Regions from separate parts of the Metabacillus sp. SLBN-84 genome, predicted to be linked through region 2. Evidence: riboswitches for the same ligand, from Rfam matches in the RefSeq annotation. Region 2 holds a riboswitch; the other holds the start of a gene.

Region 1 (16,031 bases), 2.2 Mb from region 2:
GCAACAGCATAGGATTTAACAGGGATACGGCCTGCTTCATAACTCAGCCGTCCCGCTTCGACCGCAAACTTCATGGCTTTGGCCATTTTCACGGGATCTGCTGCTCCGGAGACAGCCGTATTCAGGAGCACGCCGTCAGCACCAAGCTCCATCGCTTTCGCTGCATCAGCGGCAGATCCGATTCCTGCATCCACAATAACCGGCAAGTCAGTCTGTTCGATAATAAATGTGAGATTGAGTGGATTGATGATTCCCTGCCCTGATCCAATTGGGGATGCCCCGGGCATGATGGCGTGGACGCCTGTCTCTTCAAGTCTTCTGGCAAGTACAACGTCATCAGAAGTATAAGGAAGAACGATAAATCCTTCTTTTACGAGTTCTTCGCTTGCTTTAAGCGTTTCCACCGGATCCGGCAGGAGTGTTTTCTGACACCCAATCACTTCTACTTTTAACATATCACACAGACCTGAAGCTTTAGCGAGCTTTGCAATTCGGACGGCTTCCCCGGCCGTTTTGGCGCCTGCCGTATTGGGAAGCAGTGTGTATGCGGTCAAATCAAGCTTCTCAAGCAAGTCTGGCTGAGACGGCTCGAATACATTCATCCTGCGGACAGCAAACGTCAGGATCTCCGCTTCTGACACTTCTGCCGCTTTCTTTTGAATGTCAAAAGACGGATATTTCCCTGTTCCAAGCAAGAGCCGTGATTTAAACGCTTTCCCTGCAATTTTTAACATGTGTCATCCTCCTCCTACAAAATGAACCATTTCAAGAACATCACCGTCATTTAAAATTGCGCGATGATAGCATTCCTTATCAAGGATTGTTTCATTATGCTCAATCATGACCGTTTTATGGCTCAGCTGATAAAATGCCAGAAGATCTTCAATTGTCTTTATGTGCGAATCCAGCTCAGCTGTGCTGCCGTTCAATTTGATTTTCATGATTTCACCTCTGTCCGCCGGTTTAATCCAAACTCTCTTTCATACTCTTCCTTGACCGGGCGATTCAAAAACAAATCCCTTACCATTTCGCCTGTTTTCGGAGCCAGCAGAATGCCGTTCCGGTAATGTCCTGTTGCCGCATAAAGATTTTTCATTCCTTCATGCTTAAAAATATAAGGTTTTTCATCCTGTGTTCCCGGTCTCAGTCCTGCCCATGCTTTTTGGAAAACACCCTTTTTTATGCACGGCATAATGGAAACAGCCTTCTCCATCAAGGAAGCCATCCCCTGAATTGTAGGCTCTGCCTTCCAATTCCCCTCTTCCATCGTCGCGCCGATGATGATGCTCCCGTCAGATTTTGGGACAAGATAGCAGCTGTCATGAAAGACCGTTGACGCTAAACGGAACCCATCCGGCATGATGGAAAGACATTCGCCTTTAACAGGATGAACAGGAGCTGAGATGCCTAATTCCTTAAACAGCTGGCCGCTCCATGTCCCGCCCGTAATCACAAGTGCTTCACAATAATGAGTCTCTCCTGCAGCTGAAACTTCATAGTGAGAAGGCTCTGCCCGCTGTATACGTCCCGCTGCAGCTCCTTCAAGTATGGTTCCTCCGTTTATTTGTACCGCCCTTGCCAGCGCCCGGCAAAGAGCGGAAGGGGAGACCTGGCCGTCTTTTGCAATGAACAGGCCGCCTTGAAGATCCTCTGTCAGGTTGCTTTCTTTCTTTAGGACAGAATCCCTTGAGAGCCACTCAACATCCGGTTCTTTCCCTGCTCTATCCCTAAGGGAAGCAGCTTCCTCAGCCGTCATGGCAAGTTTCAGCATCCCATTGTAAACAAGCTGAATATCTATGCCTGTTTCCTCAAGTAATTCGGCTGCAAGCCTAGGATAAAGAGCCGCGCTCTCTTCGGCAAAACGGAAAAAGGCATCTGCCCTTTCCGTTTCTGTATGAGCCCCAAGCATGCCTGCTGCAGCGGATGATGCCCCGCAGCCGATCTTCCCTTTTTCAAATACAGTTACTTTCATACCTGCCTTTGACAGAAAATAGGCAGACATCAGGCCGATGACTCCTCCCCCGACAATTCCAGCATCATAAAATGTCCTCAACCGCCGTTCCTCCTTTCAGCTTTCGTGCAAGCTCTTTTGCCGCCTCCACGGGTTTGTCTGCTGAAAACACATAAGACATGGCTGCTGCTCCTGCGATTCTCAGCTTTTTCAGTTCCGGCAGCACACCAGGAGTGATTCCTCCAATTGCATAGACAGGGATGGATACAGATTCGCAGACTGTTTGAAGAAAAGAAATTCCTTTCGGCTCAAGACCGTTTTTTGAATTTGTCTGAAAAACATGTCCGGCAATCAGCCAGTCTGCTCCTTCTTTCTCCCTCTCGATTGCCTCTTTTGCTGAATGAACTGAACATCCCGCCCCGAGGTAAGGGTAGTGCTCTTTAACAAACTTCACAGGCAGCCCATGTGACGGAAGCTGGACTTTTGCCAGTCCCGACCGCACCGCTGCATCCACCCTGCCGTTCATGATCAGTTTTGATTTTGGAACCCCGCTGCTCGCAAGAAGCTCAACCAGCTCCACCAGTTCATCAGCTGACATCTTTTTTTCCCTTATATGAATGGCATCCGCAAATTTATGTACGTCTGTGATGATGGAAACCAGTGATTCTGCAGAATGCCTTCCATCCGTTACAAAATGAAGCTTCACTTTTGAAGCTGCAGCGAGTCTGCACGGCCCCACGCTTCAAGGTTTTCAGCCATATCCCAGAAGCGGTATTCATACATGGAGCTGATCAGGAAGTGTTCTTTCATCATCATGCGCTCATGCGCGCTTGCTTTTTCGGCCAGTTCATCAAAACGGTTCACCTGTTCAAGGACAAGCTCTTTAAACCAGTCGCCATGATAGGTCTCAATCCATTTTTCATAGACGGCATCATCAGGCTCACAATCCTTCAGACGCTCTCCCACTTCGTAATAAAGCCAGTAGCACGGCAGCAGCGCAGCTATGATTTCACCGAGATTTCCGGTCGCGACTGCGCGGTACATATGAGACGTATAAGCATATGCTGTCGGCGCCGGTCTAAATTCCTCGCGTTCTTTCTCTGTAATTCCGAGCAATTTTGAAAACTGCTGATGAAGGGAAAGCTCTGCTTCATAGGTTCCCTGAGAATGAACGGACATTCTGAACGTCGTATGCAGATCCGGGGCCATTGCACCGGCAAACGCCTGCACTTTTGCAAAGTGGGTCAAGTAATACGAATCCTGCATCACATAAAATTTGAACTTTTCTTTCGACAGCGTCCCGTCACCGATTCCTTTTACGAAAGGATGGTGAAAGCTCCCTTCCCACCACTCGTTTGCGTACTCCCTGCATTCTTTTGAAAATAGCATGACGTCTCCTCCATTTCTTTTTTAAACAGCAAAAAACCACTTTTCGCATAGAAAAGTGGTGTATGAAATAGACCCTTACACCACTTCCCTACGCTGGTGTTAACCAGATCAGGTTCTGAGGGTCTCGGTGGCAAACTCCGATCTCAGCCCTTCTGAAGGGCTCCCCTAGCGGTTTATCGTATAAAATTTTCTGAATGTTTTACATGCCCATCATACCACGATAAAAATATCTTTCAAGGCTTTTTCAGGAAATTCCTGCTTAATTTTTGTGAAACTCAAGCTCCTGCCTCAGTTCATCGATATACTCGGATGATCCCGTCAAAATCAGAAGATCTCCCCGTTTCAGCTCCGTATCGCCGTGAGGAACAATGGACTCATTCTCCCGGAAAATCCGGACAAAAATGACATCTCCCGTGAACGGGAAGCTTCTGAGAACCATGCCGTCATAACGTCTGTTGTTCATTTTGATCTGATAAAGGGCAGATTCGCTGTGCGTCAGGATTTTCATGATGCCCGGCGCTTCGATCAGGGCTCTGAGCAGCGTTTTGGTCGAGAGCAGAACAGAGAACACATCAATGTTCTTTGCTTTCAGCTGCTCATCAAGCAGGGGCGAAGCAATACTTGCAATGACCCTGTCGACTTCAAGCTCTTTTGCCATCAGGGCTATTTCCGCATTCGCATCCTCATCGCCTGTTGCTGCAATCAGAATATCCGATTCAAATACCCCTTTTTCCTGAAGCGTCTCAATCGAATAATCTTCAACCTCTTCGATTTGAAAAAGAGATTCGGCAATCTGCTGTTCGTTTTTATCAACATGCGTATGATAGATGATGGTCTCATACAAGTTCGGATTCAGTTCTCTTGTAACAGGCAACGTCATTTGGTTGGCCCCTATGAACGCAACCTTCAGTCTTTTCTTGGAACCAAGCTTTTCCGGGAAAAGCTTTTTAAATCCAATCGGCGTAAAGATGCTTGTCAGAACTGCCGTCAGAATGAGCGCCCCGGACATCTGCGAGTCAATAACATTCACCCGTTCTCCAATCGTCGCTGCGGCGATAACAAGCGACAATGTGGATGTAAGCAAAAATCCAGCAGCAAGAGTCGTTTTCGTATCGTACCATCTTTTTAAAAGATAAATCGGCACAACTTTTGATATCAGCAGCGCGATAAACAACAGCGGAATCAGCATAAGAATTTTAGGTTCTTTAAACAGCGACCAAATATCAAGGTCCACTCCAACCATGACAAAGAATATCGGAATCAGAAAGCCGTACCCGAACGAATCCATTTTCTGAACCATTTCCTTGTTCGGGGAAAGAAGAGATACGAGCACGCCTGCTAAAAAGGCGCCGAGAATGTTTTCTGCACCAATCGTTTCTGAAAGCGCAACAAGCACAATAATCAGCGTAAAAACAGCTCTTGTCCCAATTTGAATCGTGCCTTTAGAAAGCGTCTCGATAAACGATCTGCTCTGAAAGGTTTTGCCGATAAAATAAAGGGCAACACCAGCTCCGAACAAAATGAGCATCAGCCACATATTCGTATTTTCCCCGCCATAAATCGACGCAAAAACAGCAAGCAGAATCATCGTCACCAAATCGGCAATGACGGCGACAAGAAGAATAATCTGTCCGATGTTCGACTTCATGATGCCTGCATCCTTAAGCGTCGGCACGACCACCCCGAGTGAGATGGTCGAGATGATCAGCGTCATCAGGAACGCATTTTCAATAAATCCGATCAGAACAAACAGATAAGAGAGCAGCAGGGAAAGAATAAAAATGCCGACAAAAACAAGAAAAGAGACAAGGAACGTATTCGGCGCCTCTTTTCCGGATGGCAGCACCTCTTTTTTCCTGCCCCCGATAAATGCTGTGAAATCAATTTCAAGACCGCTCAGAAACATGAGAAAAATAAATCCGAGCATAGACAGCGTTTCGAGCCACATATCCTGCTGAACAAGGTCAAACCCGCTTTTGCCGATCACAATACCCATAATTATTTCTGCTACGACGACCGGCATCACTTTTATTTTGAAGCGGTGCAGTATGAGCGGAGTGATAAAAGCTGCGAGCAGGACAATAACAAGTGATGAAAAAGAAGCTCCGTGCAAGGTTTTTCCCTCATTTCTGTAGTTAGATTAAGTACTGCATAAACATAGTGGCCATTCCAAAATAAATAAGGATGGAAATAATGTCATTAATCGTTGTAATAAACGGGCCGGATGCAACGGCCGGGTCGACCTTCAGCCTGTGCATGATAAGAGGCACAAACGCTCCGGCAATTGTCGCGACAGTCAGCGTGGCAAGAATGGATACTCCGACAAGCAGACCAAGATACAGATCCTGTTTCCAGAAATACACGACGCCCGTTACAAGAACTCCGCAGACAGCACCGTTAATCAAACCTGTTCCCGCTTCCCGTACAATGATTTTGAAGTTTCCTCCTTCTTCATCCCCCATGGCAATTCTGCGGACGGCAACTGCCAGTGCTTGCGTGCCTGTATTTCCGGCCATTCCGGCAATTAATGGAATGAAGACAGCAAGAATTGCTACCTTATCAAGGGTCTCTTCAAACTGCCCGATCAGATTGGCCGTCAGCATCCCGAGAAATAAAAGAATCACGAGCCATGGCAGTCTTTTTTTAGCAGCGGAAAGAGGACCTCTGTCAATAGAGTCCACATCCGAAACCCCTGCGAGCTTGGAATAGTCATCAGATGCTTCTTCATCAATAACGTCCACGATATCATCAACCGTAATAATTCCAAGAAGGTGATTTTGAAAATCAACAACCGGCAGCGCAAGAAAGTTGTAATCCCGCATTTTCCGGGCAACTTCTTCCTGGTCTTCCCCAACACTGACGGAAAACACACGCTCACTCATGATTTCGCCAATCATCACATCGTCGTCACTCACGATTAAATCTCTGAGAGAGATAACTCCCGCCAGGTGCTTATCTTCATCAATGACATACAGATAATAGATGGTTTCAGCATCAGGAGCCTCATGCTTAAGGATATGCATCGCCGATTTGACGGTTTGATTCGCCTGAATCGCGATAAATTCCGTCGTCATGATACTTCCTGCTGTAAACTCTTCATAATGAAGGAGCTCGCGGATTTCCTTCGCTGCTTCATCGTCCATAATGGTCAGGTAGCTTGCAACCTGATCTTTGTTGAGCTCATTCAGAACATCTACCGCATCATCCGCATACATGTGCTCAAGCATTTGCGAAGCAAACCTTGGATCCATTTCTGACAGATACATTTCGTAGTTGTATTCTTCATCTTCGATATTTTCAAACAGGGCAGCCATCTCTTCAGGAGACAAATACTGATAGACCCTTGAACGCTCTTCCTGTTCGAGCTTTACGAACATTTTTGCCTGGTCATATGGATGCTTCTCCAAAAACAGCGAGCGAAAACCGTCAAAGTCTTCATTCTCTAATGCTGTCACGAGCGCTTCTGTCTCAATGACAACTTTTTCTTTTTCTTCTGACATAAAGAATCTCCTCCTCTCCCTGTCGCTAAATCACCGGGAAATCAAAATGTCATGAAATTGTGATACAAATCGTCTATTCGCTGTGAACATGCGCCGGTACGGCATTCTGCAGTCTTCACAACCGTTTTTTCATTGTGATAAGGTATCATGTTTTTGACTGATTTACAAATGAATCCTTTGCAAAACCGTCAATTTTCGCTAAGATTGTAAAAGATGATTTTCGCTTGCAAGCTAAGCACAAACCATATAATGACTGAAAGTACAAGAAAGGGATCCCGTATGAACACAGATAAATCCCCACAGCAGCAATTAGATTACACGCTGATTTTTATTATGTTTTTAATGGCACTGACCAGTGCCGTCGCCATAAGCAGTGCCCAGCCTACTTTACCCGAAAAATTGCAGAATATAAACTTTGCGTTTCTGCAGCTCAGATGGTACATCATCGGTATTATCGCCGTCATTGGAACGATGATTATCGACTTTGACCGCTTCAAGCAGCTCTCATGGTATTTATATGGATTCGGGATGCTTTTGCTCATCGGCCTTGAAATTCTTCCGCCGCCGATTGTAGAGCCGATCAAAGGCGCGACAAGCTGGTACACACTGCCCGGAATCGGAAACTTCCAGCCTTCTGAATTAATGAAGATCTTCATGATTATTGTGCTCAGCAGAATTATAGCAGATCACAGGGAGAAATACGCAACCAATACTGTGAGAGACGACTTGCTCCTATTAGGTAAAGTATTTGCAGCAGCCGCACCTCCCATACTCCTGCTGATGAGACAGCCGGATACAGGGATGACGATGGTTTTTTGCGCCATCATCGGATCACTGATCCTCGTTTCTGGCGTGAAATGGAAAATCATTCTCGGCTTCGTTTTTTCAGGTGCTGCCGTTTTTGCCATGGGAGTCGGCATCTATTTTGCCTTCCCGAGTTTTTTCAACACGTATATTCTTGATACGAACTCGTACAAGCTGGACCGGATTTACGGCTGGCTGAACCCTTATGAATACTCTAACGATATCGGATTTCAGCTGATTAAATCGCTCCTTGCCATCGGCTCCGGAGAATTATACGGCAAAGGCTATCAGCAGCTGGAAGTATACCTGCCTGAAGGACATACGGACTTCATCTTTGCGATCATCAGTGAACAGTTCGGTTTTATCGGCGGAAGTATTGTCATATCTCTGTTTTTCCTTCTGATCTACCGGATGGTTCACATCGCACTTGAAAGCAACGACCCGTTCGGCAGCTTTCTTTGCACGGGCGTAATCGGCATGATCACATTCCAGGTTTTCCAGAATGTCGGCATGACCGTCGGCCTCCTGCCGATTACAGGACTTCCGCTCCCTTTCATCAGCTACGGAGGAAGCTCGCTTGCCACTTACATGATTGCCATTGGAATTGTGCTGAATGTCCGCTCAAGAACGAGAAAGTATATGTTTGATTAACCCGCTTTGATGAGCGGGTTTTTCTTTATAATGGGATGCAATTGTGCATTTAATGGAAGAATAAATCCAGATTCTTTTTTTGATAAGATGAAGAAAAGAGAAAAGTAAGGAAGTGGCAGGTGTGAAGCTCGATATTATCGGAGATATACACGGATGTTTTGATGAGTTTAAAAGCTTGACGGAAAAGCTTGGGTACGACTGGGCCGGCGGATTTCCGCTCCACCCTGACCGGAAGCTTGCGTTTGTAGGTGATCTTGCTGACAGAGGACCAAAGTCGCTCAAGGTTATTGCAACCGTTGTGGCTTTAATAGAGAACAATGCAGCCTATTATGTGCCCGGCAATCACTGCAATAAACTGTACCGTTACATGCTCGGGAACAAAGTCCAGGTCGCCCACGGACTCGAAACTACCGCAGCAGAGCTTGAGTCCCTGGAAGAAGAAGAACGAAAACAGATCTATGCAAGCTTCATGAACCTGTACGAACAGGCTCCTCTCTATCAGGTGGTTGACGGTGGTGCACTGGTCATTGCCCACGCCGGGATCCGGGCAGATTACATAGGAAAAACGAACAAAAAGGTCAAAGAATTTGTTCTGTACGGAGATATTACGGGCCAAACGAATCCGGACGGCACCCCTGTCAGACGAGACTGGGCCAAGCTGTACCGCGGAAAACCCTTTATCGTGTACGGACATACGCCGGTGCGCAAAGCCAGATTCGTCGGGAACACAGTCAACATTGACACCGGAGCAGTATTTGGCGGAATGCTGACAGCCCTCAGGTACCCGGAAAAAGAGACGGTGACTGTGCCCTCTTCCATGCCTTACGTTGAAACACGTTTCAGGGAGCTGGACGGGACGGAGTGAGGGGATGAAGGTGGAAGTATATTGTTGTGAAAGGGTATCATTTCTATGAAAATGGTGCCCTTTATTTTGGATGCGGCGAATTATAGGGTTTCGTATTGGTGTAATGGTGTCTTATATTTTTGCGGCAATCTTTTATAGGGCAGCGTTTTAGGGTTTTGTTGGCCTATTTTTCAGATGGAGCATTTTATAGGGTTGCATTTTCATGTTTTGCTGCCCTATATTCCGGAGGGCGCATTTCAATAGGGTTTCTTTTCAGCAATCCAAACTCTTTTCAGGCACACTAACTACCTCTTTTTCTAGCAAGATCTTGGGCATTTTTCAGTTGATTTGCGTCCCTGAATGATGCAAGTCAGCTAAATCCTAGGGCTGGTGCAGATCCGCTCTTCTGTGCAGGATGCATTACTGCCGACAATCCGGCAAACACAACCAGCTTCATCCGATTTACAACTAACTATCCATGCATAACTACCAACTTTCCCTGTTTTACTACCAACCCTCTTTAAACCAGCATTTCTGCCAATTGACTCTATAGAATCCAACTATCAAAAACCGCCGGCATAATCGACGGCGGTCTTCTTTCAATTATAAACCTTTCAGCACTGCCTGCATATCTGCTGGAATCTCCGCTTCAAACGTCATTTCCTTCTCAAGAAGCGGGTGAAAAAAGGAGAGTACTCTGCTGTGCAGCGCCTGTCTCCCGATCAGGTCCCTGCTTCCTCCGTAGAGGCTGTCTCCGCAAAGCGGGTGCCCGATATAAGCCATATGCACCCGGATCTGATGAGTGCGGCCGGTTTCGAGCCGGAGAGTTACAAGGGTGTACTTTTCCGCAGTAGACATCACCTGATAATGCGTGACTGCATCCTGTCCGTCTTCCCGCACAGTCCGTTCGATGATGCTTTCCTCTTTGCGTCCGATTGGTGCATCAATGGTTCCGCTCTCCTCGGTCAAAGCCCCTTCTACTAAAGCGGCATATGTCCGCTTAATGCTTCCCTGCTTTTGCATGGAAGAAAAGAGCGAATGGGCAAAACGGTGCTTCGCGACAAGCATGAGTCCCGAAGTATCTTTATCCAGGCGGTTCACAGCATGAATGGTTGCAGCGATTCCGTTTTCCCGGTAATAGTCCAGCAGACCGTTTGCAAGTGTTCCGCCCGGGTGTTCTCTGGACGGGATTGTGGGTACAAACGGAGGTTTGTTGATCACAAGGCACCATTCATCTTCATACACAATATCCAAATCCATTTTTTCCGGAACAATCCCTGCGCTTGGCTCTTCAGGAGGAAACGTCACCTTCAGGTCATCTCCGGCAGAGAGCGCTGCACGGACTGTTGCATGTTCCCCGTTCAGCAGAATGCTTCCGCCTGCAAACTTGATGTCGGTTAAGGCACGCTTTGAAATTTTTTTCTCTTTCAAATAGTCTTTGATGGTTTTGCCTTCGTCTTCAGAAGGAATCGTCCATGATAATAAAAACGCGTCCACAGGCATGTCACTCCGATATGAATGAATCGCGGACACGCTTCCAGAATGGAAACGGTCTGAACCGCGCAAATCTGATTTTTTCATTGGCTACCCTGCACTGAATCGATTTTACATCTTTGTGGAGAAGTGTTAAGTGATCGATTGTAATTTGAAAATCCACATCGTTAACCGGTTTCAGCAGGCATGTGTGATGGTCCGGCAGCACAAGCGGCGAACCTACCGTTCTAAACACTCTGTTGTTGATGGAAGCCATTTCAGCCACTTGAATGGCAGGGATAGAGGGATGGAGAATGGCTCCTCCAAGGGCTTTATTATAGGCTGTCGAGCCGGATGGCGTTGACATGCAAAGCCCGTCTCCTCTGAACGTTTCAAAAAGCTGGCCTTTGATTTCTACATCCATAACAAGAGAGCCTTCTATGGCCTTCACGGTGCATTCATTGAGAGCAAGGTATCTTGCTTCTCGTCCGCCGTCATTATGTCTGATGATGACCTCAAGCAGCGGATATTCCACTACCTGATAAGGCGTTTTGGCAATGGCGATCACAAGCTTTTCAATTTCATCAGGGACCCAGTCTGCATAGAACCCGAGATGTCCCGTATGCACCCCTACAAAAGCCGTTTTATCAAGTCTGCTTCGGTATCTATGAAACGCATACAGGAGCGTTCCGTCTCCTCCTACAGAAATCACAATATCAGGCTTGTCCTCGTCATACTCAAGCTGAAAGTCCATCAAGTAGGCTTTCATTTTATGCATCAAAGTATTTGATACCGTGTCACCTTTAGATGTTACTGCAAATTTCATAGCAGTATGCCCCTTTTTTCATCATTTATCATTCTTGTCCGTTTTCCTTGAAAAAATGACTTGTGCATCCCGTATCTCCCCGCGGATTTTAGACATCTCTTCATCAAGCAGAAATGCTGCCTCCGCAGAGCTTTTCAGCCTGATTTTAATGTCCTCCGGAAAATTCCCGCTGTATTTGTAATTCAGGGAATGCTCAACGGTCGCCCAGAAGTTCATCGCAAGCGTCCGGATCTGAATCTCCACAAGGATGCTCTTCTCCCCTGAAACCGTCTGGACAGGATACTCTGCCACCACGTGATAGGAGCGGTATCCGCTTGCTTTTTTCTGTGTAATGTAATCCCGTTCTTCAATGATTTTAAAATCGTTCCGCTTCCTGAGCATCTCCACTACAATTTTAATATCATCAACAAACTGGCACATCATGCGGATGCCTGCAATGTCCTGCATATCGCGTTCCAGAGCGTCAAGCGGAATTTCTTTTCTCTTCGCTTTATCCAGAATGCTCGCGATTGGCTTCACCCTGCCGGTAACAAATTCAATTGGGGAATGCGTCCCTTCTAATTCATACTGAGATCTGGTTCCTCTCAGCTTTACTTTCAGCTCATCCACCGCCTGGCGGTACGGAGCTAAAAACACTTCCCAGTTTCTTCCGATCATAACCTTCCCCCTTTTGTAAAAAAACGAAGCTGCAGCGTGCACTGCATTTGATCTCTTTTTAAGAAAATCCCTTATGTATCAATCTTCCAAACCGAACGTTTCTACTGCTTTTCTTTCCATTTCTTCCCCGTAGTTTGCATTTCCTTTTATGTTTTCAAGCAGGGCTGATAATTCATCATGAAGATCCTTAAGCTCAATCGTCAGCCCATTGACCGTCAAATATGCCGGTATGTTGCTGTCGAGTGTTTGTTTAAGCTCCGGCCAAATCTTTGAAGGAAGATTAGCGTAGATGAATTCTTCTTGATAATCCAATATGTATATAAATGAAAGCTGATCCGAATCTGCAAGCACCTGGCCCACGGCAGTAAGTCCTGCAAGGTCTGACTCTTCAAAAGGCTGTGCCTGAAAGATCATCCGGTCATTTTCGCGTACTGCCCCTGTTACTTCAATTCTCTGTTTCATAGCAATCTCCTTCCAAATCAATTCCACGTCTATTCTAACATATTCCCCCTTTACATGATAAACATTGAAAACCCGTTTTTTAATTGCGATAATGGAAGAAGATAGTGTCAGAACGGAAAGGAACATCGTATATGAACCAGGAAATTGAAATTGAATATAAGAACCTGCTTACAAAACAGGAATTTGACAGATTGACCGATTTTTTCGGCTTTACAAAAGATGCATTCAGCCTTCAGGAAAACCATTACTTTGACACGCCTGATTTTCAGCTGAAAGCCTCAAATGCTGCCCTGCGCATCCGTTTTAAAAATGGAAGCTATGTGCTTACACTGAAAGAGCCTGCAGAGATCGGACTGCTTGAAACACACCAGCAGCTGCACAAAGAAGAAGCGGAAGGGCTTTTGTTTTCGAATGAACGGCTGAGAGAGGGAGCCATTACAAAACAGCTCCAAAACCTCGGAGTAAATTCAGGTGACTTGAGGTTTTTCGGGACGCTGTCCACCTCACGGGCTGAAAAAAACACAGATGAAGGCTTAATTGTGCTTGATCACAGCCGATATTTAAATAAAGAGGATTACGAAATTGAGGTTGAAGTGACAAATGCGGAAGAGGGATATCGTTCTTTTCAGAACCTGCTTGCCTCTCAACAAATTCCGGTTCGCAAAACCCCTAATAAAATCAAACGTTTTTACGACCAAAAACTTCTGACGGAAAACAAGTAAGGAGTAAAAAGCAAATGGATATCGCCCATCTCAAATCAGCCCTGCAGCTGCAGGCATTGCGGAGTCTTTCAGGAGAAGAAACAACGGTTTCCCCCCTGTCCTCCCATTCTTATTTCAAGGATGTTTTTCAGTCTTTTATCAATGAGGACCAGAAAAACGATTCCGTTGCTGTCCGTACGCCAATTGGACTGCCGGTCCAGCTGACTCAGCCAGCGCCTTTACTGAAAGATCACGTTCAAATAGAGAGTGCTCCAAAGCCTATGCCGGAAAATAAAACCTCACATATTGACGGCATTATTTCTGAAATGGCAGCCAAATATGGTGTGGACGAGAAATTGATCCGTTCAGTCATCAGACAGGAATCAAACTTCAATCCGGATGCGGTCAGTCATGCGGGGGCGGCAGGACTCATGCAGCTCATGCCTGCCACCGCCCGGTCACTTGGCGTATACAACGCTTTTGACCCGGTTCAGAATGTGGAAGGCGGCACGAAATACCTGAAGCAAATGCTCACGAAATACAGCGGAAACGTATCGCTTGCTCTCGCTGCCTATAATGCAGGGCCGGGGAATGTGGATAAATACGGCGGAATTCCCCCTTTTAAAGAAACACGCAGCTACGTTCAAAAAATTACAGATGCCTATTACGCCTGATGAAGAGCTGATTCCAATGAATCGGCTTTTTTTAATGCTGTTTCAAATACAGGACAGACCAGAAAAATCCCTGTCGCCTAAAAGCATAATTCCTTATATAATGAGAAAGAACTAAAGACACTCAGAGCAGTTTGTTTGAGCAATGGCAAGTCAGTTGTTACAATAAGCTTATTACGAAATAAAGGAGATCACTGGAATGGCTGATCAATTTGCAACACCGTACGAGGCGATCGGAGCAGATGCACTTTCGCAGCTGGTTGATGCCTTTTACCTAAGAGTGCATAAGCATCCTCTGCTCTCTCCGATTTTTCCGGATGATTTATCGGAAACAGCCAGAAAACAAAAACAATTTTTAACGCAATACTTGGGCGGACCGTCTTTATATACAGAAGAACACGGACATCCCATGCTTCGCGCCAGGCATTTGCCATTTGAAATAACGCCTGAGAGAGCACGCGCGTGGCTGTCCTGCATGGAAGAAGCAATGGACGAACTGGATCTGGATGAACGATTTCAAGCATGGTTTTTTGAACGGCTGGAGCTGACGGCCCGGCATATGGTGAACACACCTGACAAAGAGCTGCAAGAGAAAGGGATACACCAATGATGATAAGCCACAGTGAGAATACGGCCCCTTTTTTCTCTCACTGCCAGGGAAATTCAAAGAAACCGCTTGAAATCTATATGTTTGTCGATCCTTTATGTCCTGAATGCTGGGCTCTTGAGCCGATTATTAAAAAACTTCAGATTGAATACGGGCGTTTTTTCACTTTGAAACACATTATCAGCGGCCGTATCAACACGCTTAATCAATTCAAAAAGAGAACACCCGTCAATCAGTCAAAAGCATGGGAGAAAACGGCCAGTCTGACCGGCATGTCCTGCGACGGCATCCTTAAGTCAGAAAGCAGCATTTCAGCACCTTTTGCAGCATCCCTGGCGGTTAAAGCTGCCGAGCTTCAGGGAAGAAAAGCCGGAATCAAATATTTGCGGAAGCTTCAGGAAGTTCTGTTTCTTGAAACGAGAAATATTTCAGAAGAAAGAGTACTCCTGGAGATTGCAAAAGAAGTAGGACTGGACGAAGATGAATTCATAAGAGATCTTCATTCGCCAAGCGCCGCGAAAGCACTTCAATGCGATTTGAAAATTTCTTCCGAGATGGAGGTTCAGGAAAATCCCACTCTTACGTTCTTCAATCAAAATGTGGATGAAGAAGGACTGAAGATAAGCGGAATCTATCCTTACGAAATGTATGTAGGCATCCTGTCCGAAATGATCGGGGACCTGCCGAAAAAATCTGTCGCTCCCCCTCTTGAAATCTTTCTGAGCTATTACCGTTTTGTAGCCACAGCCGAAATTGCCGCTGTCTACAATTTGACCCATGAAGATGCGGATAGGGAAATGAAAAAGTACATGCTTGCTCAAAAAGCAGAACGTGTCCCGCTCAAACACGGCACTTTCTGGAGATATATCGGATGAACGGACCCTGTACATATGTACGGGTCTTTTTCTTATTCCCTTTGGACACCTTTAAAAAACCAGATGATGTGCAGGATCCAAAAAGAGTTCAGCGTCACCTTAGATAGAAAGCGCTTACAATACAAACATTAAAAAGACTCCGCACGGGTAATACGGAGTCTTCTGTATGTCTTAACGACAACAAAGGGGATGGGAGAAATTTTTCACGGTCAAACAAAGGGGTAAATGTTTGTTTGTGATTAATTTCACATCTATAATATATCAGATTCTGTCGACTTATGACAACCCATTGATCTTCATTTCACAAATTTGTCACAAACATAAAAATGCCCGGCACTTCATAGTTTTTTAAAAAGGTCAATCCGGGAGGAGATTATGAATAACCGCATCCCCTTGCTTATCAGCTTCGTAATCCTGCTTATCAGCTTTTTCCTGAACGTTCTTGGGCTGATGGAAATGTTCCCGCTGCTGATTTCTTCGCCGCTTTTGTTTGTTTCCATTTTTGTAACTCTGTACTTTGTGAATCACCGGAATACGTTTAAAGGGTTTTAGATGAAAGCAGAAAACCTGCAGCAATGATCGCTGCAGGTTTTTCTTTTATTCAGACAGAAGCTGTTCCA
Region 2 (16,031 bases):
AGCGGCCTCGCTCTGTTTGGTGATTTTCTGGCTCTCGCTGCATGCGCGATGGTCACGGCATACCTTCTTTTTGGCCAGGGAGTGAGGAAAAGGCACTCTCTGACGCTTTATACGTTCATCGTCTATGCCGTCAGTTCTGTGACACTTCTAATCTACTGTCTGGCTCTGAAGTATCCGCTCAGCGGCTATCCGCAGCAGGACTGGATGTATTTTCTTCTGCTTGCTGCAGTCCCGACCCTGCTTGGGCATTCGCTGTTTAACTGGTCGCTGAAGTGGATTTCGACAAATGTCATCTCGGTCGCCATTCTGTTTGAACCGGTGGGCTCGATTATCCTGGCCTATTTCTTTTTGGCGGAAACGGTTCTCCTTACGCAGGTGATTGGCGGCGGAATCATTGTTGCCGGTGTGCTTCTTTTTATGACTGAGAAAAAAACCGGAGCAGAAATTCCTGAAAAACAAGCCGTGTAAAACGGCAAAGAGCACCCGGGCTGTTCCCTGGTGCTCTTTGCATCTTACTGCTCTTTTAATTTTCTCTCTAACTCTTCATACGTAAATCCGGTTTTATTTTTAAGGGCTTCTTCAAAGCTTCCGGCAGCTTTTGTTTCCTTCAGCAGCTGGAGGATCATCTCTTCTCCAAATTCATCAGCAAGCATCTTTACAGCATAATAGCTTTGAGTATAAATGTCTGCGTCCGTGCTTTTCTCAAGGGCATTTGCCCAGTCTCCCGGATTGATGAGATCGTAAAAAGAAACGGTAGACTGAAGGGGGATAAGCACCTCTTTCCCATTATACCCCGCATATTCAGCCAGTCCTTCATTAAACCAGATCGGGATTTTGTAAGGCTCAATGCCGAGCTTCTCAAGTGTCTTTTCTAAATAATAATGAGAATACTCGTGGTAAAACGTTTCAATCACAACAGGAGATGAGGCATTGTATTCATCCGGAATGACAACTGCCATCGTTTTTTTGTTGTGGTCGTAAAATCCCATATAATCCAGATAATCAAGCTCGTGCAGAGAATCAGGCGATTCGTCTAAAAGAAGAAGATCTATAGGCTGATCCTCGATCTCGCCGAGCAGACGCCTGCTTATTTCTCTTGCCTGTTTAAACTCGTTTTCTGCCAGTTCAAGATCCTTTTTCTTAAGTGACGGATAAAAAACGGTCATATGTGAGATTGTTTTCGTCATTGCCTGGTCTTTGTAATCTTCGTAAGGATCAACCGGAAGAAAGGCATTGACCTGGAATTCGAATTTTTCGCGCGGGCTGATGCTCTGGTAATTCACATGAGTGGTCATGATGTTCATCAGCACAACGAAAAACAGCGTAATGATCAGGCCGATGCTTGTTGCCGAAAGGGCGATCGTTCCTGACAGCCCTCTGAAAAAAAGAAGGTTCCGTTCTTTGCTGTGAATCATTTCATAAACGGAATAGATAAAGAGGCCAAGGAGAAGCAGGCATATGATTGTGCCGGAAATAACAGACGCCGGGATATTTAAAAAGAGAAATAAAACGTAAAAGACGGCGGTAAAGTACACGATATAAAAAATGGACAGGGCGGCATGAAGTACGATTTTCACGGTAAGCCTCCAATTGATTAAGTCTAATAAACTTATTCTCTGCAAAAAAAGAAACTCCTTTTGAAACAGGGTTTTTATTGAAAGTTGTCGAATTTTAGTCAGCAAGGAGTGTTGGAAAATGAAGGTACTGATCAGAAAAGCTGCCAGAGAAGATGCAAAGCAAATTGCAATTGTACACGTCGACAGCTGGCGGACAACGTATAAGGGAATCGTAGCAGATTCATTTTTAAAAAGTCTGACTTACGAAAGCAAAGAGAAAATCTGGCACAGTATAAATCCGGATACTGTTTTCGTTGCAGAAGATGAAGAGGGCAAAATTGTCGGGTTTGCGGGATTTGGTCCGTCCAGGTCTCAGGAATACGGCTATGACGGCGAATTATACGCCATCTATCTTCTGAAAGAAGCACAAGGCGCAGGTATTGGTAAGAGTCTGGTTCGTGCGGCAGCAGAGGAGCTGATGAACCTGAACTATCAATCGATGATGCTGTGGGTAATGAATGACAACCCGTCAAAGGGGTTCTATGAGCGATACAGCCCTGAAAAAGTGGGAGAGGATACGTATGCAATTGAAGGCACCGATCATCCGGAGACAGCATTCGGCTGGAATCTGAAGGAATTGTCAGCGCGGCTGAATACATAAAAGGAGATGAAACTGCATTGAAAACCGCGTTAATACTTGGAGGCACACAGTTTTTTGGGAAGAGACTTGTTCATAAGCTTCTCGAGGACGGAGTAATTGTGACGGTCGCAACAAGAGGAAGAACCCGGGATGATTTTGGAGACGGAGTCGAGCGTCTTGTCATTGACCGGGAAAAGAAAGAATCAATGACCCGGGCTTTTGAAGGAAGGCAATGGGACACTGTCTATGATCAATCCTGTTTCTCGCCGCTTGAAGCCAAAACGGCTTATGAAGCGCTTGAGGGTAAAATAGGCCATTATATCTTTACATCAACAATGGCTGTCTATGAATTTGGCAAAGAGCGAAAGGAAACGGATTTTGCCCCGCTCTTGTTCGACCCGACCTTTAAACACCGTAAAGAATATGGGGGAATGACCGGTTATCAGGAGGCAAAGCGCGGTGCCGAAGCGTATTTGTTCCAGAATGCGAAAGTGCCAGTTGCTGTTGTCAGGCCTGCTCTGGTCATCGGAACAGATGATTACACCGAGCGCTTCTTATTTCATGTAGACAAAGTGAAAAAAGAAGAGCCCATTGGCGCGAAAAATGATGATGTTTCTTTCAGCTTCACTTCATCTGAAGATGCAGCAGGTTTTCTTTTTCATGCAGGAAAAGAAAGGCTGACAGGAGCGTATAATATAGCGTTTGAAGACAATTTCTCTCTGAGAGAACTGATCGGCAGGATTGAGAGTGCTGCAGACAAACCCGCAGTCATTACAGGAGAAGTGACAAAAGAAAACGCGTCTCCGTACGGTCTTCCGGGTGACTGGACGCTGGATGTGACAAAAGCACAAATGACAGGATATTCTTTTGGAAACATGAACGAGTATGTTGAGAGTTTAATAGAAAAGCTGCTGTAAACTCCCGCGGGAGTCTCTGTGAAAGCAGAGACTCTTAATAAGCCTCCGTAGCTCTAGAAGGGAAGAGCGCCGGAAAACAGTAGAACCGGGTCGCAAGGCGAAGGTTTCAGAAGCACCGAAAAGCAACTATGCTGAGGCAGGTGAAATTCCTGCCGGTGAAAATCCGTAGGGAAGCGTGTTCCCCTTAGCCTATGCTTACGAAAGGAGTGCGGGTTCGAATCCCGCCGGAGGCATCAAAAAGACCCGGCAGACATCTGCCGGGTTCTAACTTAGATTTGCTGGTTAAAAACCGCTGCAAAATAGGCAAAAACAAATCCGAGGGGAAATGAAAAAACAACCGACCATCCTCTGACAGGGCCATCTTCGCCGCTGATTCGCAGCGCTTCAAAGTAGCCATACAAAAAATGACAGACGGATAGAAAAAAAGCAATCAGCATGAGGGAGTATGTGAGATTCATTTCATGGCCTCCATTAGGAAATCTATTACTATTAATACATGCTGAAAAAGAAGAGATTATGATAAAAAGCACCGGATTTCCGGTGCTTTTCTCTATTTTCTATTTACAATCAGCGCTTTTGAAGTCATCAGCATCAGCACAAGAATGATCGTACAGATGATAAATGTCGGAATCATGTAGGATGCATTGTACCCTGCTGAATATAATAGCACCGGCTGATCTCCTGCAAACTCGGCGAAAAAGACAGCACCTGCGAGTGTATGGGCTGCAAATCTCAGGAAGCTTCCAAGGAAAGCGGCAAGTGTGACATAAAGAATCAGGAGCCCTTTGTTTAAAGGATTAAGTGAGTTCTGAATATGTTTATAAAAAATACCTCCGGCACCAACTACTGTAAAGGCGGCAAAGTAATCCAGAAAACCCTGAACAGGATGGACAATGGTCGTATAGCCCATGACCGTCTGCAGCAGTCCGAGGAGAAAGCCAGTCAGCAGTCCGCCCTTCAGACCGTGTCGGAATCCCATGATCAATACCGGTACCATCGCAAGTGAAATGGAGCCTCCCTGCGGCATTTTGCCGATAAAGCTTGTCGCTAGATCTAAAAGAAAGGCAATGGCAGCAAGAATCGCTGCTTCTAATAAAAAAACCAGGCGCTTATTTGTTTGCATGATTTTACCCCTTTTCGGCATTCGACCGGGGCCTTTTCTCCATGAAAAAAAGCAATGCGGGGAATGTCGGATGGTTTCCACGCACTGCTTTGGTTGGGTTATCACTTGAATCCATCGCCACATCCCTACGTAAGCTTTAACTTAACAGGTTCAACGGGTCAGAACATAACGTTCACTCTCAGCCGGCGGCTCCCCAAGTGGTCAAATGCGATATATGATTTAGACACTACTATACAGGAAACTGCAAAATTCGACAAGCTTAAATTCTATTTTTTTTCAGAAAATAGCGGAAAGTGTTTTTCCTTTCTTTACAAGTCCTGTAAAACTTGCTATAGTTTCCATGAATCTTATAGAAGCAGGGGAGCTGAGTGAACTCGGCTGAGAGGATACTGATTCTTGTATCGACCCTTTAACCTGATCTGGGTAATGCCAGCGGAGGGATACAGGAAAAGAGTCTTTTTTCCATGAACTTTGCGAATGCTTAAGGCTGCCCTAACCGGCAGCCTTTTTTGCGTTTTCTAAGAGATTCACAGAAAGAAAAGGAGGAATTAATCATGTCCAGTGTAAATCTAGCATTTCAGGTACTTCCGAAATCAGCAGACGGGAATACATACGAGATTGTCGACAAAGCCATCGAAGTGGTGCAGCAGTCGGGTGTCAAATATGAAGTCGGCGCGATGGAGACCGTTATGGAGGGTGAGCTCAATCATCTGCTTGAAATTGTCAAACAGGCTCAGGATGCCTGTATCGCTGCAGGTGCAAGCGAAGTGATGACGCATATGAAGATTCATTATCGCCCTGCTGAAGGAGTAACTATGGATGAAAAACTCCAGAAATATCGCTGAATCTTTATCGGGAATGGCGCTGCCGGCAGGAGTTCTGACTGTTTTACTTTTTATGTGGGAAATGGCTGTTGCGCTTTTTGAAATTGAGAAGTGGATCCTGCCGAAGCCAACAGACATTTTCCTTACATTGTTTGAAATGAGAGGTACGCTCGGCGTTCATATCCTTCAGACGCTTTCTGAGGCATTGCTTGGACTTTTAATTGCGGCAGCTGCAGGTGTGGCCATTGCTGTTTTAATCGACCAGTCCAAATGGATTAGAAGTGCTGTGGAACCGCTGCTCGTTCTCTCGCAGACAATTCCGATTATTGCTCTGGCGCCGCTTTTGATTATCTGGTTTGGCTTTGGAATGCTGCCGAAGGTTATTGTAACAGCGTTAGTCTGTTTTTTCCCGATTGCTATTAATCTGGCGGACGGATTCAGCCAGGCTGACAGGGATATGGTCAAGCTGATGAAAACAATGGGAGCCGGTAAGCGCCAGCTCTTTCTTAAATTAAAGCTGCCCGCTTCTATGCCGTATTTTTTTTCGGGTCTGAAAATTGCGGGAACATACAGTGTGATGGGGGCGGTAATCGGTGAATGGCTGGGGGCAAGCAAAGGTCTTGGGGTTATACTCACCAGATCCTCGCAGTCTTTTCTAACAGAAAAGGTATTTGCAGTGATCATTGTTATTGTTGCACTAAGTCTCTTAATCTTTGCTGCCATTGAACTGCTGGCAAGATTGGCAATGCCCTGGAAGTACAAAGCGCACAAGCAAAACTGATATGGAGGAAATCAATGAAAAATCTGCGGAAAATTCTCGTCACAGTATTCAGTGCATCCATTTTGATGACAGGATGCGGTTCAGCTGAGAACGCCTCAACTGAAGAAACAAAAAAAGTAAAGGTCATGCTGGATTGGTTTCCAAACACAAATCATACAGGTATTTATGCTGCTAAAGAGAAAGGCTTCTATAAGGAAGCTGGACTGGACGTTGAAATTGTAGAACCGGGTGAGGGAGTAAGCGCAGACCAAATTCTTGCATCGGGCGAGATTGATTTTGCAGTCAGCCACCAGGAAAATATCACGCATGCACGATCTGCCGGCCTGCCGGTCGTTTCAATTGCAGCTATTATTCAGGAAAACACATCCGCGTTTGCCTCTTTGAAAGAAGAAGGAATTGTATCGCCTGAAGATTTTGAAGGGAAACGATACGGCGGCTGGGGGTCTCCAACTGAAGAAGCAGTCATCCGTGCTGTTATGAACCAGGATGAAGCAGACTTTGATAAAGTGGATTACGTCACCCTCGGTGCGACTGATTTCTTTAAATCGATAGGCAGGGATACAGACTTTCAATGGATTTTTGAAGGATGGGATGGAATTGAAGCTAAAAGACAGGGAGTCGAACTGAATTATATTTATCTTAAGGATCTTGACCCTGCGCTTAACTACTACACACCAGTCCTTGCTGCAAGCGAGTCGAAAATAAAGAAAGAGAAGGACGTGGTCGGGGCTTTCATGGAGGCCACAGCACAAGGGTATGAGTTTGCCATTGAGAGTCCGGACGAGGCAGCGGATATTCTCATTAAACATGTGCCTGAAATAAATAAAGAACTTGTAAAGGAGAGCCAGAAGTGGCTAAGTAAGCATTATAAGGGCGATGCAGAAAAATGGGGCATTCAAAAAGAAGAGGTTTGGGACCGGTATGCGGACTGGATGTATGATAAGAAACTGATTGAAGAAAACATCGAACCGAGTGAAGCCTACACAAACGAATTTTTGCCGAAGGATGAAAAGTAGCATGCTGACGCTTAAAGGAGCAGGCAAAACTTATCCTGGAAATCAAACCGTCCTGCTTCCATCTGATCTTATAGTAGAAAAAGGGGAATTTGTCAGCATCATTGGTCCAAGCGGATGCGGAAAAAGCACGCTTCTGGATATCATCGCCGGGGTAAACAGCCCAAGCGTCGGATCTGTTCACTACAGAGGGAAAGATATAACGAATCAAACAGGTCATGCCGGGTATATGCCTCAAAGCGATGTCCTGTTTCCGTGGAGAACGATTCTTGAAAATGTTATTTTGCCTTTGGAGCTTCAGGGAACAGGAAAAGACAAAGCTCGTGCAGAAGCACTCTCATTATTTCCGCAGTTCGGTCTTGAGGGATTTGAACATCATTATCCTTCTATGCTGTCCGGAGGAATGAGGCAGAGGGCTAACTTTCTCAGGGCCTTTCTGAGCGGCAGAGACCTTCTATTATTGGATGAACCTTTTGGAAAGCTTGATGCGATGACAAGGCTTGATCTTCAAAAATGGTTTATCAGAATATGTGAAACCTCTGGAAAAACAGCTCTCTTTATCACACACGATATGGATGAGGCAATCTATCTTTCTGACAGGATTGCCGTATTTTCTCCGAGGCCGGGCAGGATCATTGAACAAATACCCGTTCCCTTCGGCCGGCCCAGAACGGAGCATATTCTTACATCGCCTGAATTTCTTTCAATGAAACAAAAACTTCTGAATCTCCTTCATTCAGAAAATGAGTCTGAAACGCGCTGATTTCAGTGCGTTTTCTTTTATAACATTTTTTTTGCAAAAAGATAAAAATGCTATTGCAATGGGGAAATCAGCGTGGTATATTATTATTCGTTGCCGCGAAAAACGCGTGAGAGCAACGGTGCCTGAGAAAAAGAAAAGTGAAAAAAACGCTTGACTTTTTAAAGGTGATTTGTTATTCTAATAAAGCTTCGCAGGAAGCGAAAATGATCTTTGAAAACTAAACAAAACCAAAAGCGTACCAAACGTTTTAAATTTTTTAAGTCAGCAACATTTATGAGTCACAAATTTTCTTCGGAGAGTTTGATCCTGGCTCAGGACGAACGCTGGCGGCGTGCCTAATACATGCAAGTCGAGCGGACCTCTTCGGAGGTCAGCGGCGGACGGGTGAGTAACACGTGGGCAACCTGCCTGTAAGACTGGGATAACTCCGGGAAACCGGAGCTAATACCGGATACTATGTCAAACCGCATGGTTTGACATTCAAAGACGGTTTCGGCTGTCACTTACAGATGGGCCCGCGGCGCATTAGCTAGTTGGTGAGGTAATGGCTCACCAAGGCAACGATGCGTAGCCGACCTGAGAGGGTGATCGGCCACACTGGGACTGAGACACGGCCCAGACTCCTACGGGAGGCAGCAGTAGGGAATCTTCCGCAATGGACGAAAGTCTGACGGAGCAACGCCGCGTGAGTGATGAAGGTTTTCGGATCGTAAAACTCTGTTGTCAGGGAAGAACAAGTGCCGGAGTAACTGCCGGTGCCTTGACGGTACCTGACCAGAAAGCCACGGCTAACTACGTGCCAGCAGCCGCGGTAATACGTAGGTGGCAAGCGTTGTCCGGAATTATTGGGCGTAAAGCGCGCGCAGGCGGTTTCTTAAGTCTGATGTGAAAGCCCCCGGCTCAACCGGGGAGGGTCATTGGAAACTGGGAAACTTGAGTGCAGAAGAGGAGAGTGGAATTCCACGTGTAGCGGTGAAATGCGTAGAGATGTGGAGGAACACCAGTGGCGAAGGCGACTCTCTGGTCTGTAACTGACGCTGAGGCGCGAAAGCGTGGGGAGCGAACAGGATTAGATACCCTGGTAGTCCACGCCGTAAACGATGAGTGCTAAGTGTTAGAGGGTTTCCGCCCTTTAGTGCTGCAGCTAACGCATTAAGCACTCCGCCTGGGGAGTACGGTCGCAAGACTGAAACTCAAAGGAATTGACGGGGGCCCGCACAAGCGGTGGAGCATGTGGTTTAATTCGAAGCAACGCGAAGAACCTTACCAGGTCTTGACATCCTTTGCCACTTCTAGAGATAGAAGGTTCCCCTTCGGGGGACAAAGTGACAGGTGGTGCATGGTTGTCGTCAGCTCGTGTCGTGAGATGTTGGGTTAAGTCCCGCAACGAGCGCAACCCTTGATCTTAGTTGCCAGCATTCAGTTGGGCACTCTAAGGTGACTGCCGGTGACAAACCGGAGGAAGGTGGGGATGACGTCAAATCATCATGCCCCTTATGACCTGGGCTACACACGTGCTACAATGGATGGTACAAAGGGCTGCGAGACCGCGAGGTTTAGCCAATCCCATAAAACCATTCTCAGTTCGGATTGCAGGCTGCAACTCGCCTGCATGAAGCTGGAATCGCTAGTAATCGCGGATCAGCATGCCGCGGTGAATACGTTCCCGGGCCTTGTACACACCGCCCGTCACACCACGAGAGTTTGCAACACCCGAAGTCGGTGGGGTAACCGCAAGGAGCCAGCCGCCTAAGGTGGGGTAGATGATTGGGGTGAAGTCGTAACAAGGTAGCCGTATCGGAAGGTGCGGCTGGATCACCTCCTTTCTAAGGATATGAGGTCGCTTTTGGTTTTTGTTTAGTTTTGAGAGATCATTCTCTCTATATGAAAGAAGGCAATCATTCTTGATTTGCCGGTTGTTCTTTGAAAACTGGATAACGTAATTGATAACAAGTAATTCACTGAGATTTACGCTTACCATAGTGATTTTCTTAGACTTTACAGTCTAAACAAACGATTGACCAATTTTGGTTAAGTTATGAAGGGCGCACGGTGGATGCCTTGGCACTAGGAGCCGATGAAGGACGGGACTAACACCGATATGCTTTGGGGAGCTGTAAGTAAGCTTTGATCCAGAGATTTCCGAATGGGGAAACCCACTGTTCGTAATGGAACAGTATCTTTACCTGAATACATAGGGTACTGAAGGCAGACCCGGGGAACTGAAACATCTAAGTACCCGGAGGAAGAGAAAGCAAATGCGATTTCCCAAGTAGCGGCGAGCGAAACGGAATCAGCCCAAACCAAGAGGCTTGCCTCTTGGGGTTGTAGGACACTCTATACGGAGTTACAAAGGAACGGGGTAGATGAAGCGGCCTGGAAAGGCCTGTCATAGAAGGTAAAAACCCTGTAGTCGAAACTTCGTTCCCTCCAGAGTGGATCCTGAGTACGGCGGGACACGTGAAATCCCGTCGGAATCCGGGAGGACCATCTCCCAAGGCTAAATACTACCTAGTGACCGATAGTGAACCAGTACCGTGAGGGAAAGGTGAAAAGCACCCCGGAAGGGGAGTGAAAAGATCCTGAAACCGTGTGCTTACAAGTAGTCAGAGCCCGTTAACGGGTGATGGCGTGCCTTTTGTAGAATGAACCGGCGAGTTACGATCCCGTGCAAGGTTAAGTTGATGAGACGGAGCCGCAGCGAAAGCGAGTCTGAATAGGGCGAATTAGTACGTGGTCGTAGACCCGAAACCAGGTGATCTACCCATGTCCAGGGTGAAGTTCAGGTAACACTGAATGGAGGCCCGAACCCACGCACGTTGAAAAGTGCGGGGATGAGGTGTGGGTAGCGGAGAAATTCCAATCGAACTTGGAGATAGCTGGTTCTCTCCGAAATAGCTTTAGGGCTAGCCTCGAGTATGAGAGTCTTGGAGGTAGAGCACTGATTGGACTAGGGGCCCTCATCGGGTTACCGAATTCAGTCAAACTCCGAATGCCAAAGACTTGCTCCTCGGGAGTCAGACTGCGAGTGATAAGATCCGTAGTCAAGAGGGAAACAGCCCAGACCGCCAGCTAAGGTCCCAAAGTATACGTTAAGTGGAAAAGGATGTGGAGTTGCTTAGACAACCAGGATGTTGGCTTAGAAGCAGCCACCATTTAAAGAGTGCGTAATAGCTCACTGGTCGAGTGACTCTGCGCCGAAAATGTACCGGGGCTAAACGTATCACCGAAGCTGCGGACTGTTCTTACGAACAGTGGTAGGAGAGCGTTCTAAGGGCGTCGAAGCCAGACCGGAAGGACTGGTGGAGCGCTTAGAAGTGAGAATGCCGGTATGAGTAGCGAAAGAGGGGTGAGAATCCCCTCCACCGAATGCCTAAGGTTTCCTGAGGAAGGCTCGTCCGCTCAGGGTTAGTCGGGACCTAAGCCGAGGCCGAAAGGCGTAGGCGATGGACAACAGGTTGATATTCCTGTACCACCTCCTCACCATTTGAGCAATGGGGGGACGCAGGAGGATAGGGCAAGCGCGCTGTTGGATATGCGCGTCCAAGCAGTTAGGCCGGGAAGTAGGCAAATCCGCTTCCCATATAAGGCTGAGCTGTGATGGCGAGGGAAATTTAGTACCGAAGTTCCTGATTCCACACTGCCAAGAAAAGCCTCTAGCGAGGTGAGAGGTGCCCGTACCGCAAACCGACACAGGTAGGCGAGGAGAGAATCCTAAGGTGAGCGAGAGAACTCTCGTTAAGGAACTCGGCAAAATGACCCCGTAACTTCGGGAGAAGGGGTGCTTTTTAGGGTGAATAGCCCTGAAAAGCCGCAGTGAATAGGCCCAGGCGACTGTTTAGCAAAAACACAGGTCTCTGCGAAGCCGCAAGGCGAAGTATAGGGGCTGACGCCTGCCCGGTGCTGGAAGGTTAAGGGGAGAGGTTAGCGCAAGCGAAGCTTTGAACCGAAGCCCCAGTAAACGGCGGCCGTAACTATAACGGTCCTAAGGTAGCGAAATTCCTTGTCGGGTAAGTTCCGACCCGCACGAAAGGCGTAACGATCTGGGCACTGTCTCAACGAGAGACTCGGTGAAATTATAGTACCTGTGAAGATGCAGGTTACCCGCGACAGGACGGAAAGACCCCGTGGAGCTTTACTGCAGCCTGATATTGAATTTTGGTACAGCTTGTACAGGATAGGTAGGAGCCTTGGAAACCGGAGCGCCAGCTTCGGTGGAGGCATTGGTGGGATACTACCCTTGCTGTATTGAAATTCTAACCCGCAGCCCTTACCGGGCTGGGAGACAGTGTCAGGCGGGCAGTTTGACTGGGGCGGTCGCCTCCTAAAATGTAACGGAGGCGCCCAAAGGTTCCCTCAGAATGGTTGGAAATCATTCGCAGAGTGTAAAGGCACAAGGGAGCTTGACTGCGAGACCTACAAGTCGAGCAGGGACGAAAGTCGGGCTTAGTGATCCGGTGGTTCCGCATGGAAGGGCCATCGCTCAACGGATAAAAGCTACCCCGGGGATAACAGGCTTATCTCCCCCAAGAGTCCACATCGACGGGGAGGTTTGGCACCTCGATGTCGGCTCATCGCATCCTGGGGCTGTAGTCGGTCCCAAGGGTTGGGCTGTTCGCCCATTAAAGCGGTACGCGAGCTGGGTTCAGAACGTCGTGAGACAGTTCGGTCCCTATCCGTCGTGGGCGCAGGAAATTTGAGAGGAGCTGTCCTTAGTACGAGAGGACCGGGATGGACGCACCGCTGGTGTACCAGTTGTCTTGCCAAAGGCATCGCTGGGTAGCTATGTGCGGAAGGGATAAGTGCTGAAAGCATCTAAGCATGAAGCCCCCCTCAAGATGAGATTTCCCATCACATTTGTGAGTAAGAACCCTGAAAGATGATCAGGTTGATAGGTCTGAGGTGGAAGCGCGGTGACGTGTGGAGCTGACAGATACTAATCGTTCGAGGACTTAACCACAGTCTAATCAAGCGTAAATTGCACGTGAATCTTGTTATCAAACGTTATTCAGTTTTGAAAGAACAACTTCTTTCAAAAAAAGCTTGAAATCTTCGGATTTCATAGTATAATAATTTTTGTCACTATGTCTGGTGATGATGGCAAAGAGGTCACACCCGTTCCCATGCCGAACACGGAAGTTAAGCTCTTTAGCGCCGATGGTAGTTGGGGGTTTCCCCCTGTGAGAGTAGGACGTTGCCAGGCTGCTGACAAAAATTAAACCCGGAGGATTAGCTCAGCTGGGAGAGCATCTGCCTTACAAGCAGAGGGTCGGCGGTTCGAGCCCGTCATCCTCCACCATATGATTTCTGGACATGCTTTTTATAAATGCCGGTGTAGCTCAATTGGTAGAGCAACTGACTTGTAATCAGTAGGTTGGGGGTTCAAGTCCTCTCGCCGGCACCACCAGATTTATTATATTTGTGCCATTAGCTCAGTCGGTAGAGCATCTGACTTTTAATCAGAGGGTCGAAGGTTCGAGTCCTTCATGGCACACCATTTTTCCTTAATATGCGGGTGTGGCGGAATTGGCAGACGCGCTAGACTTAGGATCTAGTGTCTTTGACGTGGGGGTTCGAGTCCCTTCACCCGCATGATATTGCGGAAGTAGTTCAGTGGTAGAACACCACCTTGCCAAGGTGGGGGTCGCGGGTTCGAATCCCGTCTTCCGCTCTTTGAATAAGCCGGGGTGGCGGAACTGGCAGACGCACAGGACTTAAAATCCTGCGGTAGGTGACTACCGTACCGGTTCGATTCCGGTCCTCGGCACCACACACATTTTTATACGCGCCCGTAGCTCAATTGGATAGAGCGTTTGACTACGGATCAAAAGGTTATGGGTTCGACTCCTATCGGGCGCGCCATATTACGGGAAGTAGCTCAGCTTGGTAGAGCACTTGGTTTGGGACCAAGGGGTCGCAGGTTCGAATCCTGTCTTCCCGACCATTGGATTTTTAGGGGCCTTAGCTCAGCTGGGAGAGCGCCTGCCTTGCACGCAGGAGGTCAGCGGTTCGATCCCGCTAGGCTCCACCATTTTAATAGAAGTAATTGACTTTGTTCCTGGGGCGGTGTAGCTCAGCTGGCTAGAGCGTACGGTTCATACCCGTGAGGTCGTGGGTTCGACTCCCTCCGCCGCTACCAAAAAAGGACCTTTAGCTCAGTTGGTTAGAGCAGACGGCTCATAACCGTCCGGTCGTAGGTTCGAGTCCTACAAGGTCCACCATTCTATTTTCATACGGAGGTATACCCAAGTCCGGCTGAAGGGATCGGTCTTGAAAACCGACAGGGGGGTCAAACCCCGCGGGGGTTCGAATCCCTCTACCTCCTCCATTTCTTTTATCTTCAGCAAGCAGTGTAACGATCTAGCAGTTTCCTGAGATCAGGTCGGTCCTGCTCTAAATGAGCATCGGAAAAAAGCATTATTTATTATTATCGCGGGGTGGAGCAGTCTGGTAGCTCGTCGGGCTCATAACCCGAAGGTCGCAGGTTCAAATCCTGTCCCCGCAACCAAATGGTCCCGTGGTGTAGCGGTTAACATGCCTGCCTGTCACGCAGGAGATCGCCGGTTCGATCCCGGTCGGGACCGCCATTTTTATAAAGGCTTGGTAGCTCAGTCGGTAGAGCAAAGGACTGAAAATCCTTGTGTCGGCGGTTCGATTCCGTCCCAAGCCACCATTTGCTTTTGCAAATCTTGCAGCTTTAAAATTTTACAGATAGTGGCGGTTGTGGCGAAGTGGTTAACGCACCAGATTGTGGCTCTGGCATTCGTGGGTTCGATTCCCATCAGTCGCCCCATTTTATCTTTATTTACTGCGGGTGTAGTTTAATGGTAAAACCTCAGCCTTCCAAGCTGATGTCGTGGGTTCGATTCCCATCACCCGCTCCAATAATGGGCCTATAGCTCAGCTGGTTAGAGCGCACGCCTGATAAGCGTGAGGTCGATGGTTCGAGTCCATTTAGGCCCACCATTCCTATTATAGGAGCATATATGATTTTCCGCAGTAGCTCAGTGGTAGAGCTATCGGCTGTTAACCGATCGGTCGTAGGTTCGAGTCCTACCTGCGGAGCCATTTATTCTGGGGAAGTACTCAAGTGGCTGAAGAGGCGCCCCTGCTAAGGGTGTAGGTCGCGTAAGCGGCGCGAGGGTTCAAATCCCTCCTTCTCCGCCAGAAGGCATGCTCCGGCCCGTTGGTCAAGCGGTTAAGACACCGCCCTTTCACGGCGGTAACACGGGTTCGAATCCCGTACGGGTCATCATTTGAAAAGCGCTGCACATTGTGCAGCGCTTTTTTTGTCGTTAAAAAAGAAAATAAAAAGCAGGTATGAAAAACGGCATAGAACGTATTTATCCTAAATCATGCGTCCGTGAATCATGATCTCGAAATTAACTCCCGCAAAGCAGCTTAGACCGTCTCCAAGGAACGAATGAAACCTTCTCCCCGTTAAAATAAGACTTCAAAAAATCTTTTTTTTCCTTAAAATATGTTTTCAACAAATAATATATATTTCTGTTATTCAAAAAGGTTTGAATGTTTTCCATTAGAGGTATAAGTAATGGTAATAAAGAAACCGTGATTAAAAGGTCGTGAAAATTTCGACAAATATAAGAGGATTTGTCGAAATAACTGTTTTCGTGATATAGCATACGGAATTTGCTGAGATTGTATTTTTTGGTTAATATGCCCGGATTTTCTCATCGAATATGTTTCTATTTAGTAAATAAGACTGATGTTCATTTCACCAACACTCTATCCTTCCTTCCTTTCTTTATTCGACATCATTTTAAAAGAATAATGTTTTGAAAAATGAATGACTGTTCATGACATATCGTGTCAATAAGTAGAAGCGCTTACAAAAAAGGTAATTCTTCCTTCTGATTGAAATAAGAATTAAGATTACTTTATAGAAAGGGTGATGGGAATGAATCTTGCTACGCCAACTGATTTTGAGGTGCATCTTTTCCATGAAGGAAATTTGTTCAGAGCTCATGAATTGTTTGGTGCCCGCAGCAGCGTGCGAAACGGTGTAAGCGGAACAGTATTCACAGTTTGGGCTCCTCATGCGCTTGAGGTGCGGGTTGCAGGTGATTTTAATCACTGGGACGGCACAGGACACAAGCTTGAGAAGCTGAATGAACAGGGAATCTGGTCTGCTTTTATTGCCGGCATCGAAGAGGGTGATCTCTATAAATATGAGATTATCACAAAAAAGCAGGAAAAGATCCTGAAGGCTGATCCATTTGCCTTTTATTCTGAGCTGAAGCCAAATACAGCTTCTGTTGTTTACAATCTTGGAGGGTATAATTGGAATGATAAAAACTGGCAGAGAAAAAAGCGCCAGAAGGAAATTTATCAGCGCCCTATGTACATTTATGAACTTAATATCTGCTCTTGGAAAAAGAAAGAAGACGGCAGCC

Evidence for each region. A riboswitch is a leader RNA that binds a small molecule or an ion and turns the genes downstream of it on or off. The one in region 2 is predicted to bind thiamine pyrophosphate.
Region 1: linked by a shared signal. The riboswitch ahead of tenA (thiaminase II) and the one ahead of RKD52_RS04840 (thiamine-binding protein) in region 2 are both predicted to bind thiamine pyrophosphate.

What each region holds. Positions count from the first base shown of each region.
Region 1 is NZ_JBRJIP010000001.1:3,235,449-3,251,479, forward strand. Features, by position in the region: gene RKD52_RS16540 (thiazole synthase) at 1-734, opposite strand, end outside; gene thiS (sulfur carrier protein ThiS) at 738-941, opposite strand; gene thiO (glycine oxidase ThiO) at 938-2,053, opposite strand; gene RKD52_RS16555 (thiamine phosphate synthase) at 2,037-2,657, opposite strand; gene tenA (thiaminase II) at 2,654-3,340, opposite strand; TPP riboswitch at 3,409-3,517, opposite strand; gene RKD52_RS16565 (monovalent cation:proton antiporter family protein) at 3,600-5,453, opposite strand; gene mgtE (magnesium transporter) at 5,476-6,840, opposite strand; gene RKD52_RS16575 (FtsW/RodA/SpoVE family cell cycle protein) at 7,120-8,295, shown strand; gene prpE (bis(5'-nucleosyl)-tetraphosphatase PrpE) at 8,417-9,160, shown strand; gene RKD52_RS16585 (RluA family pseudouridine synthase) at 9,743-10,636, opposite strand; gene RKD52_RS16590 (NAD kinase) at 10,644-11,438, opposite strand; gene RKD52_RS16595 (GTP pyrophosphokinase) at 11,460-12,095, opposite strand; gene RKD52_RS16600 (UPF0738 family protein) at 12,174-12,557, opposite strand; gene RKD52_RS16605 (CYTH domain-containing protein) at 12,689-13,279, shown strand; gene RKD52_RS16610 (lytic transglycosylase domain-containing protein) at 13,294-13,932, shown strand; gene RKD52_RS16615 (globin domain-containing protein) at 14,129-14,539, shown strand; gene RKD52_RS16620 (ClpXP adapter SpxH family protein) at 14,536-15,411, shown strand; gene RKD52_RS16625 (hypothetical protein) at 15,787-15,963, shown strand; gene pepF (oligoendopeptidase F) at 16,009-16,031, opposite strand, start outside.
Region 2 is NZ_JBRJIP010000001.1:996,587-1,012,617, forward strand. Features, by position in the region: gene RKD52_RS04810 (DMT family transporter) at 1-468, shown strand, start outside; gene RKD52_RS04815 (peptidase MA family metallohydrolase) at 513-1,577, opposite strand; gene RKD52_RS04820 (N-acetyltransferase family protein) at 1,696-2,217, shown strand; gene RKD52_RS04825 (NAD-dependent epimerase/dehydratase family protein) at 2,235-3,113, shown strand; gene RKD52_RS04830 (hypothetical protein) at 3,383-3,571, opposite strand; gene thiT (energy-coupled thiamine transporter ThiT) at 3,664-4,236, opposite strand; TPP riboswitch at 4,342-4,442, opposite strand; TPP riboswitch at 4,584-4,695, shown strand; gene RKD52_RS04840 (thiamine-binding protein) at 4,788-5,081, shown strand; gene RKD52_RS04845 (ABC transporter permease) at 5,056-5,841, shown strand; gene RKD52_RS04850 (ABC transporter substrate-binding protein) at 5,856-6,857, shown strand; gene RKD52_RS04855 (ABC transporter ATP-binding protein) at 6,859-7,617, shown strand; rRNA gene RKD52_RS04860 (16S ribosomal RNA) at 7,906-9,443, shown strand; rRNA gene RKD52_RS04865 (23S ribosomal RNA) at 9,647-12,577, shown strand; rRNA gene rrf (5S ribosomal RNA) at 12,705-12,820, shown strand; tRNA gene RKD52_RS04875 (tRNA-Val) at 12,841-12,916, shown strand; tRNA gene RKD52_RS04880 (tRNA-Thr) at 12,946-13,021, shown strand; tRNA gene RKD52_RS04885 (tRNA-Lys) at 13,039-13,114, shown strand; tRNA gene RKD52_RS04890 (tRNA-Leu) at 13,129-13,209, shown strand; tRNA gene RKD52_RS04895 (tRNA-Gly) at 13,217-13,288, shown strand; tRNA gene RKD52_RS04900 (tRNA-Leu) at 13,299-13,387, shown strand; tRNA gene RKD52_RS04905 (tRNA-Arg) at 13,403-13,479, shown strand; tRNA gene RKD52_RS04910 (tRNA-Pro) at 13,485-13,561, shown strand; tRNA gene RKD52_RS04915 (tRNA-Ala) at 13,573-13,648, shown strand; tRNA gene RKD52_RS04920 (tRNA-Met) at 13,680-13,756, shown strand; tRNA gene RKD52_RS04925 (tRNA-Ile) at 13,762-13,838, shown strand; tRNA gene RKD52_RS04930 (tRNA-Ser) at 13,853-13,945, shown strand; tRNA gene RKD52_RS04935 (tRNA-Met) at 14,049-14,125, shown strand; tRNA gene RKD52_RS04940 (tRNA-Asp) at 14,129-14,204, shown strand; tRNA gene RKD52_RS04945 (tRNA-Phe) at 14,215-14,290, shown strand; tRNA gene RKD52_RS04950 (tRNA-His) at 14,335-14,410, shown strand; tRNA gene RKD52_RS04955 (tRNA-Gly) at 14,428-14,501, shown strand; tRNA gene RKD52_RS04960 (tRNA-Ile) at 14,507-14,583, shown strand; tRNA gene RKD52_RS04965 (tRNA-Asn) at 14,611-14,685, shown strand; tRNA gene RKD52_RS04970 (tRNA-Ser) at 14,694-14,784, shown strand; tRNA gene RKD52_RS04975 (tRNA-Glu) at 14,798-14,869, shown strand; gene glgB (1,4-alpha-glucan branching enzyme) at 15,536-16,031, shown strand, end outside.